Regions from separate parts of the Kluyvera chengduensis genome, predicted to be linked through region 1. Evidence: predicted binding sites of a transcription regulator. Region 1 holds the regulator's gene; each other region holds the start of a gene.
What was found. The regulator CRP, encoded in region 1, controls carbon source genes, mostly activating them, when cyclic AMP is high. The targets are predictions, from matches to a motif close to ATGTGANNNNNNTCACAT.

Region 1 (3,141 bases):
AGCCGATGATGGTGTCGATAAAGCGCGCGACGATAAACTGCTCGCCGTTCAGCGTCAGAATTTGCAGGGTATATACCGCGGTGATGGTAAAGCCGACGGTGGCCCAGCCGTAGTGACGACGGATAATCAGGTAGCTCCCCAACGTGACGATCAGCATGCCCGATAACGCTAGCCCTTCTGAGGTGTGGAAGTGCAGGACGACGGCGGCAATCACTAACCCCGCCAGCGTGCCCGCCGCACGATGGAAAATACGCACGCGGGTCGCGCCATAGCCGTTTTGCGTGACCAGCAGCACCGTCATCAGGATCCAGTAAGGCTTCGGCAGATGCAGCGCGGCACCCATCAGGCTGGCGATGCTGAGCATTACGCTGAGTCGAGCGGCATTACGCAGCGCCGGGGATTTCAGCGACAGATAGCTTTTAAGCGCTGCGAATAGCGGTAGACGTCGCTGTTTATCGGCCATCAGGTTGCGCGGGTAGAGCGGTCGCTGAGAGCGTAGCACGCGGGCGATGCGGCTGAAGTGCCATGCGCAAAACTGGCCGACCGGGTTGTCTGGATGCTGGTCGGCGATTTTCTCCAGCGCGCCTATTTGTTTATCCATATTGAAGCGGGTGGGGTAGCGGTGATAGAGAATATCGTCCGCCAGTACCCTCAGGCGCGCCGCAACGGTCTGGGCGTTCCAGCGGATCACCGCTTCGGCGTGGCTGCGTTCAACCAGCTTTTGTACCTCTTCGGGCTGGTGCAGGCTGACAGAGATATGTTCCTGTAAATCGAGCCCCACCTGGAAGGCGCGCAGCAGGCGCTTGTAATCGTTATGCTGGTTAGCCGCAAGCATGTGCAACTGCTGATAGCATTGGGAAATCAGATCCACCACTTTCTGCTGGCGAGTCAGCAACGGCGGCAGCGCGGTGCCCGGGTCGGTATGCTGCGTCAGCAGGCTATATTTCGCTTCACAGTATTCGGCGAGCTGGCGGTAAAGCAAGCTCAGTGATTCCCGCAGCGGCTGTTCGCGCCACATCCAGAACCACCACCAGTTAAATACTCCGTACCACAGCGTACCCAGCGCGTAGAGCAGCAAGGGCTCCCAGATGGGCATATTTCCCGCAAGGCTTAGGGTAAAGATAGACGCGATGAGCGAGGCGGGTAGTAGCCGCCCGTGCAGCGCGCTGATTTCCGCCGTAACGCCCAGCAGCAGCGCCAGCCCGGTGAGAATCAACGGCAAGGGGATGTCGCGCGCCAACAACAGCTGAACGGCAAGACTGCATCCGGCGAACAGACAGCCACCGATAATCAGGCGTTTAAAGAAGCGCTTATGCGGAGTGTCGAGACCGGCGATATTGCAGCAGGCGGGCACCAATGAAAACAGCAAACCCTGCTGGAGATGGCCGAGCAGAAGTCCGATAGCAACCGGCAGACATAACACCAGCGTTTGCCGCAGTGCATAGTTGACTTCCGGGTGGTAAATCAGCCTGCGCCACATAGGGGGAAAAACAAAAATGGCGTATTGCTTTTACAATACGCCATTTTGGGCCGGATTAGCGGGTACCGTAAACGACAATGGTTTTGCCGTGTGCGGAGATCAGGTTCTGATCTTCCAGCATTTTCAGAATACGGCCCACGGTTTCACGGGAGCAGCCAACGATCTGACCAATTTCCTGACGGGTGATTTTGATCTGCATACCGTCTGGGTGGGTCATGGCGTCAGGCTGTTTAGCCAGGTTCAGCAGGGTCTGAGCGATACGACCGGTTACGTCCAGGAAGGCCAGGTTACCCACTTTTTCAGAGGTGACCTGCAGACGACGCGCCATCTGAGAAGAGAGACGCATCAGAATGTCCGGGTTAACCTGGATCAGCTGACGGAATTTTTTATAAGAGATTTCAGCAACTTCACAAGCGGTTTTTGCTCGTACCCATGCGCTGCGTTCCTGGCCTTCTTCGAACAGGCCCAGCTCGCCGATAAAATCGCCCTGGTTGAGGTAAGAGAGGATCATCTCTTTGCCTTCTTCGTCCTTGATGAGTACAGCCACGGAGCCTTTTACGATGTAATACAGCGTCTCTGCTTTTTCACCCTGGTGAATCAGCGTGCTCTTCGATGGGTACTTATGAATATGGCAATGAGACAAGAACCATTCGAGAGTAGGGTCTGTTTGCGGTTTGCCAAGCACCATGCGCGGTTATCCTCTGTTATAAGCTCTTCCCAGCGGCAAAAACATTGCAGCCACTGGTTGCAATAGTATCCTTCCCGTTACCTGGGAAGTCGGCTGTCGAATAGGGTCGCAGCCTGTAATGTGATGTCCTCTGCATACATGCAGTACGTTTATGTATTACCGTAGCATCCCGACTGTTTTAGCATAGCTTTAGCCGTGTGTCTCCTGGTGTCTCGCTTCAGCATGACGGCGATCGCCTTCCATTGCGAGAATTGTTATGTGCGCGTAATCTGAGAAGAAAATTGCAACCTGGGAGTTAAATATTATGCAAGCACGTGTGAAATGGGTTGAAGGGTTAACCTTCCTCGGTGAGTCTGCTTCTGGCCACCAAATTTTGATGGACGGTAACTCTGGCGATAAAGCGCCGAGCCCGATGGAAGTCGTGCTGATGGCCGCCGGTGGTTGCAGTGCGATTGACGTTGTTTCTATCCTGCAAAAAGGTCGCAATGACGTGACCGACTGCGAAGTGAAGCTCACCTCTGAGCGCCGTGAAGAAGCGCCTCGTCTGTTTACGCACATTAACCTGCACTTTATCGTCACCGGTAAAGATCTGAAGGATGCGGCGGTATCGCGTGCGGTGGATCTGTCTGCTGAGAAATACTGCTCGGTGGCGCTGATGCTCGAAAAAGCGGTGAATATCACTCACTCTTACGAAGTGATCGAAGGCTGATTACATGCCAGACGTAGCCCGGCCGAACGCAGTGACGCCGGGGTCATTCCCGGAGTCGGTACTAGCGCACCTCGTCCGGGCTACCTGGTCTTGATGCTATTTCCTGCCTTCCATCAGCCGCTGCACCAGCGGCGTCATGATTAATTCCATTGCCAGCACCATTTTCCCACCGGGAACGACCAGCGTATTCATATGTGAGATGAATGACCCCTGCAACATGGCCAGTAGCCATGGGAAGTCGATGTGGTCGAGATTACGGAAGTG
Region 2 (3,141 bases), on a different contig from region 1:
TCCGGACGACCTGTATGAAGCCTCGGCAATGGATGGCGCTGGCCCGTTCCAGAACTTCTTTAAGATTACGTTCCCGCTGCTGATTAAGCCGCTGACGCCGCTGATGATCGCCAGCTTCGCCTTTAACTTTAACAACTTCGTGCTGATTCAACTGTTGACCAACGGCGGTCCGGACCGTCTCGGCACCACCACTCCGGCGGGCTATACCGACCTGCTGGTGAGCTACACCTACCGTATCGCCTTTGAAGGCGGCGGCGGCCAGGACTTCGGTCTGGCGGCAGCGATTGCGACGCTTATCTTCCTGCTGGTCGGTGCGCTTGCGATAGTGAACCTGAAAGCCACGCGCATGAAGTTTGATTAAGGGAGACTCGAACATGGCTATGGTACAACCCAAATCTCAGAAACTGCGCCTCTTTACCACGCACCTTCTGCTGCTGGTTTTCATTGCGGCGATTATGTTCCCGCTGCTGATGGTTATCGCCATTTCACTGCGCGAAGGTAACTTCGCCACCGGCAGCCTGATCCCGGAAAATATCTCCTGGGAACACTGGAAGCTGGCGCTGGGCTTCAGCGTTGAACACGCCGATGGCCGCGTGACGCCGCCACCGTTCCCAGTACTGCTGTGGCTGTGGAACTCGGTGAAAATCGCCGGCATCACCGCCATTGGCATCGTCGCGCTCTCCACCACCTGCGCCTACGCTTTCGCCCGTATGCGCTTCCCGGGCAAAGCGACGCTGCTCAAAGGGATGCTGATTTTCCAGATGTTCCCGGCGGTGCTGTCGCTGGTTGCCCTGTACGCCTTGTTTGACCGTCTGGGTCAGTACGTTCCGTTTATCGGCCTGAACACCCACGGCGGCGTTATCTTCGCCTACCTCGGCGGTATCGCGCTGCACGTCTGGACGATTAAAGGCTACTTCGAAACGATTGATAGTTCTCTGGAAGAAGCGGCGGCGCTCGATGGTGCTACCCCATGGCAGGCGTTCCGTCTGGTTCTGCTGCCGCTGTCGGTACCGATTCTGGCGGTGGTGTTTATCCTGTCGTTTATCGCCGCGATTACCGAAGTTCCGGTTGCATCACTGCTGCTGCGTGATGTGAACAGCTACACCCTGGCCGTTGGTATGCAGCAATACCTCAACCCACAAAACTACCTGTGGGGCGACTTTGCCGCCGCGGCCGTACTTTCCGCCATCCCGATTACCGTGGTCTTCCTGCTGGCACAGCGCTGGCTGGTGAACGGCCTGACGGCCGGGGGTGTGAAGGGCTAATTTTCATCAGCAATGCCACTGCTATTATCCTCAACTTGAACGAACCCTAACTTGTGACTGTTTGGCGCTCCTATGGAGCGCCCTTTTTTTTGCCACAGATACACCGTTCCCCGGCGGCGCTTCGCTTGGCCGGGCGACAGGGAGCGGCGTTTGTAGGCCCGATAAGCGCAGCGCCATCGGGCAATTCAGCGCGCTGATTATTCCCGCTTCAGCCGCTTCGAGTTACACAGCCACAGGGTAATCACCAACAGCAGAATGGCGGCGGAGTAAATCAGCACATCCAGCGGTGATTTATGGTCGACGATAATCAGCCGCACAATCGCCGTAATGCCGATATAGACAAAGTAGCGTAGCGGGAAGTGAAAGCCCGACTGGAAATACTTCACAATCAAGGCGATAAACTCAAAATAGAGGAAATAGACCACCAGCCCTTCCACCAACTCATACTTGCTGGTGCTTTCAGGAGCGAACAGCACGTCCGCCAGGTGTAATGTCTCTTTACCGAGGAACACGACCAGGATCAGGCCAAGGCTGAGCAAGCCCAGGTTCAGCACGGTCTGCAGAATGGTGGAGATAAATTCCACGCGGGGACGAGATAGTGACGTCATGGTTAGCACCTCTTTCTCTGGGCCGAACTCTTTGTATAGCGCAGAAGTGTGATCCAGATCTACTTTTTTTACCCATTCTGAAGAGTCAGGCGCTGTCTATTTATTAATCTATTTCACAAAATGATGAATAAAGAGAAAAATCACACTCTATCGATAGCGTGATCCAGTTAACTAAATCCCATTTAATGTTCAAAAAAATCTTACCCTGAATTATAAAAATCAATGAGTTAACTTTATTTTCGCTTTACAAAAACATTTTATTAAAAAGAGAATGAATTTCCCTATAACCTGAAAAATAGCAGGGAATTAGAGTAAGTTTTTCCTCATAAAAAAAATTACATTAGCGCCATTCAAGCATTAGTTATTTTGGGAAGCGCTTAACATGAGCAACGAAAACACCTCACTGTTTATTCAGTGGCTGAAAAAAGAAGTCGCACCGGCATTAGGCTGTACGGAACCTGTCGCAATTGCCTTTACCGCCGCTTACGCCGCGAAATATCTTAATAATCCATGTGACAATATCAGTGGTTTTATTTCCGCCAACCTGTATAAAAACGCCATGGGCGTGACGATTCCTGGAACCACCGTTTCCGGTGTTAATCTGGCAGCCGCCATTGGCGCCTTCGGCGGTAATTCCGATAAAGGCCTGCAAACGCTGGAAGGTATTACCGAGCAGCATGTTGAATTAGCACAGGCATTAATTAACGCTAATAGCGTCAATATCGACGTGCAGGATACGCCGGATTTCATCCACCTCGACCTGACGCTCTGCGCCGCAGAACAAACCTGCCGCGTGGTGGTAAAAGGCACGCATACGAATGTGGTTGAGCTTTATCTCAACGGCGAAGCGCAGCCCCTGAAACAAACGCAAAACGCCTCAGCGAAAAACGGCGAACTGCCGACCTTTAGCCTGCAGGAAGCCTTCGACTTTATTACTCATGCTCCGGCAGAAGAGATTGCTTTTATTCTGGAAGCAGGCCGCCTGAACTCGGCGCTGTCGCAGGAAGGCAAAAATAAAAAATACGGTCTGAATATCAACGGCACATTCGCCGATGCGGTGAAAAAAGGGCTGATGAGCAACGACCTGATGAGCAAAGTGATCATCGATACCGTAGCGGCATCCGACGCCCGCATGGGCGGCGCACCGGTCATTGCGATGTCTAATTTTGGTTCCGGCAACCAGGGCATTGCCGCCACCATGCCGGTCGTCACCGTCGCCAAACACCTGAACGCCGATGAAGATACCCTGGCCCGCGCGCTGGCGCTGT
Region 3 (3,141 bases), on a different contig from region 1:
ATTACCGGCGTGGAAGCGCTGTATGCCGACATGGGGCACTTCGGGAAATTACCGATTCGCCTGGCCTGGTTCTCGGTGGTGCTGCCTTCGCTGGTGCTGAACTACTTTGGTCAGGGCGCGCTGCTGTTAAAGCACCCGGAAGCCATTAAGAACCCGTTCTTCCTGCTGGCGCCTGATTGGGCGCTGATCCCAATGCTGGTGATTGCGGCATTGGCGACGGTTATCGCCTCTCAGGCGGTTATCTCCGGGGTCTTCTCGTTGACTCGCCAGGCGGTGCGCCTGGGGTATCTGTCACCGATGCGCATTATCCACACCTCGGAAATGGAGTCCGGCCAGATCTATATCCCGTTTATCAACTGGCTGCTTTATATCTCGGTGGTGGTGGTTATCGTCAGCTTTGAGCACTCCTCAAACCTGGCGGCGGCGTACGGTATTGCCGTGACCGGGACCATGGTGCTGACGACGATTCTGTTCACTACGGTGGCACGTAAGAACTGGCGCTGGAACAAGTTCTTTGTGGCGCTGCTGTTCGTGGCGTTTATGTGCATCGACATTCCGCTGTTCTCGGCGAACCTCGATAAAATCGTCTCCGGTGGTTGGCTGCCGCTGACGCTGGCGCTGATTATGTTCACCATCATGACTACCTGGAAAAGCGAGCGTTTCCGCCTGCTGCGTCGTATGCATGAGCACGGTAACTCTCTGGAAGCGATGATCGCCTCACTGGAGAAATCGCCTCCGGTACGCGTACCGGGTACCGCGGTGTATATGTCTCGTGCGCTGAACGTAATTCCGTTCGCCATGCTGCATAACCTCAAGCACAACAAGGTGCTGCACGAGCGGGTTATCCTGCTGACGCTGCGTACTGAAGATGCGCCGTATGTGCATAACGTTCGCCGCGTGCAGATTGAGCAGCTCTCTCCAACCTTCTGGCGCGTGGTGGCCAGCTACGGCTGGCGTGAAACGCCAAACGTGGAAGAGGTGTTCCACCGCTGCGGCCTGGAAGGCTTAAGCTGCCGAATGATGGAAACCTCGTTCTTTATGTCGCATGAGTCGCTGATTGTCGGCAAGCGTCCGTGGTACCTGCGCCTGCGCGGCAAGCTCTACCTGCTGTTGCAGCGCAACGCGCTTCGCGCGCCGGATCAGTTCGAGATCCCGCCGAACCGGGTTATCGAACTGGGCACCCAGGTCGAAATCTAATGCTATCAACGCCCTTCCTCATTCTGACGGAGGGCGTTTTTTTATCTCCCTTTCCTTCGTTCGCGAAACGTTTCGATGGCGATCACATTTCTATAACCTGATGGTGGTTTTCTGTTCGTTCTTCAGATTAAACTTATGTTAGCGAAACGTTTCGCTAGTGGAGCAAGAAAACAAAATGAAGAAAGGCACGGTACTCAACTCTGAAATCTCGTCGGTTATCTCCCGTTTGGGGCATACCGATACGCTGGTGGTGTGCGATGCGGGCTTACCTATTCCCCGCAGCACGGCGCGCATTGATATGGCGCTGACCCAGGGCGTTCCCACCTTTATGCAGGTGCTGGGCGTGGTGACGCAAGAGATGCAGGTCGAGGCCGCCATTCTCGCCGCGGAAATTCAACAACATAATCCGCAGCTCCACGAAGCGTTGCTCAAACACATTGAGCAGCTGCAGCAACACCAGGGAAACACCATTGATGTTCGTTACGTCTCACATGAACAGTTCAAACAACAAACCGCAGACAGTCAGGCGGTGATTCGCAGCGGGGAGTGTTCCCCGTATGCGAATATCATTCTCTGTGCTGGCGTCACCTTCTGAGGCCATCATGGACGCACTCTTACAACTGAAAGGGATCGATAAATCGTTCCCGGGCGTAAAGGCGCTCTCCGGCGCCGCGCTGAACGTCTACTCCGGTCGCGTGATGGCGCTGGTGGGCGAAAACGGCGCGGGCAAATCCACCATGATGAAAGTGCTGACCGGGATCTACGCCCGCGATGCCGGCTCATTATTATGGTTGGGTAAAGAGACTACCTTTAACGGTCCAAAATCGTCCCAGGAAGCCGGTATCGGCATCATCCACCAGGAGCTGAACCTGATCCCGCAACTGACGATTGCCGAGAACATTTTCCTCGGCCGTGAGTTCGTGAATCGCTTTGGCAAAATTGACTGGAAGAAGATGTATGCCGAGGCCGATATCCTGCTGGCAAAACTCAATCTGCGCTTTAAGAGCGACCGCCTGGTGGGCGACCTCTCTATCGGCGATCAGCAGATGGTGGAAATTGCCAAGGTGCTGAGCTTTGAGTCGAAGGTCATCGTCATGGATGAACCGACCGATGCACTGACCGATACTGAAACCGAATCCCTGTTCCGCGTCATCCGCGAGCTGAAATCGCAGGGACGCGGCATTGTCTATATCTCCCACCGCATGAAAGAGATTTTCGAGATCTGCGACGACGTCACCGTGTTTCGCGACGGGCAGTTTATTGCCGAGCGTGAAGTGGCGAGCCTCGACGAAGACCTTCTGATTGAAATGATGGTTGGGCGCAAACTCGAAGATCAGTACCCGCATCTTGATAAAGAACCGGGTGAGATCCGCCTGAAGGTGGACGCGCTGTGCGGGCCGGGCGTGGAAAACGTCTCCTTCACCCTGCGTAAAGGCGAAATCCTTGGCGTCGCCGGGCTAATGGGCGCTGGACGTACCGAACTGATGAAGGTGCTGTACGGCGCGCTGCCGCGCACCAGCGGCTACGTGACTCTCGACGGCCATGAAGTGGTGACCCGTTCACCGCAGGACGGCCTGGCAAACGGCATCGTTTATATCTCCGAAGACCGTAAGCGCGATGGCCTGGTGCTGGGCATGTCGGTGAAAGAGAACATGTCGCTAACCGCGCTGCGCTACTTCAGCCGTGCCGGTGGTGGCCTGAAGCATAAAGATGAACAGCAGGCGGTCGGCGACTTTATCCGCCTGTTTAACGTTAAAACGCCTTCCATGGAACAGGCTATCGGCCTGCTCTCCGGCGGTAACCAGCAGAAAGTGGCGATTGCCCGCGGCCTGATGACTCGTCCGAAGGTGCTGATCCTCGATGAGCCGACGCGCGGCGTCGACGTGGGGGCGAAGAAAGAGATTTATCAGCTTATCAACCAGTTCAAAGCCGACGGCTTGAGCA

Region 2: the regulator CRP is predicted to act here: its motif matches at 1,920-1,937, upstream of psiE (phosphate-starvation-inducible protein PsiE).
Region 3: the regulator CRP is predicted to act here: its motif matches at 1,268-1,285, upstream of rbsD (D-ribose pyranase).

What each region holds. Positions count from the first base shown of each region.
Region 1 is NZ_JBIQOI010000010.1:125,216-128,356, forward strand. It holds gene ACH1XZ_RS20120 (YccS/YhfK family putative transporter) at 1-1,480, opposite strand, end outside; gene crp (cAMP-activated global transcriptional regulator CRP) at 1,536-2,168, opposite strand; gene ACH1XZ_RS20130 (OsmC family protein) at 2,473-2,877, shown strand; gene ACH1XZ_RS20135 (phosphoribulokinase) at 2,974-3,141, opposite strand, start outside.
Region 2 is NZ_JBIQOI010000008.1:29,054-32,194, reverse strand. It holds gene malF (maltose ABC transporter permease MalF) at 1-361, shown strand, start outside; gene malG (maltose ABC transporter permease MalG) at 375-1,265, shown strand; gene psiE (phosphate-starvation-inducible protein PsiE) at 1,463-1,873, opposite strand; gene ACH1XZ_RS17990 (L-cysteine desulfidase family protein) at 2,256-3,141, shown strand, end outside.
Region 3 is NZ_JBIQOI010000003.1:331,415-334,555, forward strand. It holds gene kup (low affinity potassium transporter Kup) at 1-1,197, shown strand, start outside; gene rbsD (D-ribose pyranase) at 1,373-1,792, shown strand; gene rbsA (ribose ABC transporter ATP-binding protein RbsA) at 1,800-3,141, shown strand, end outside.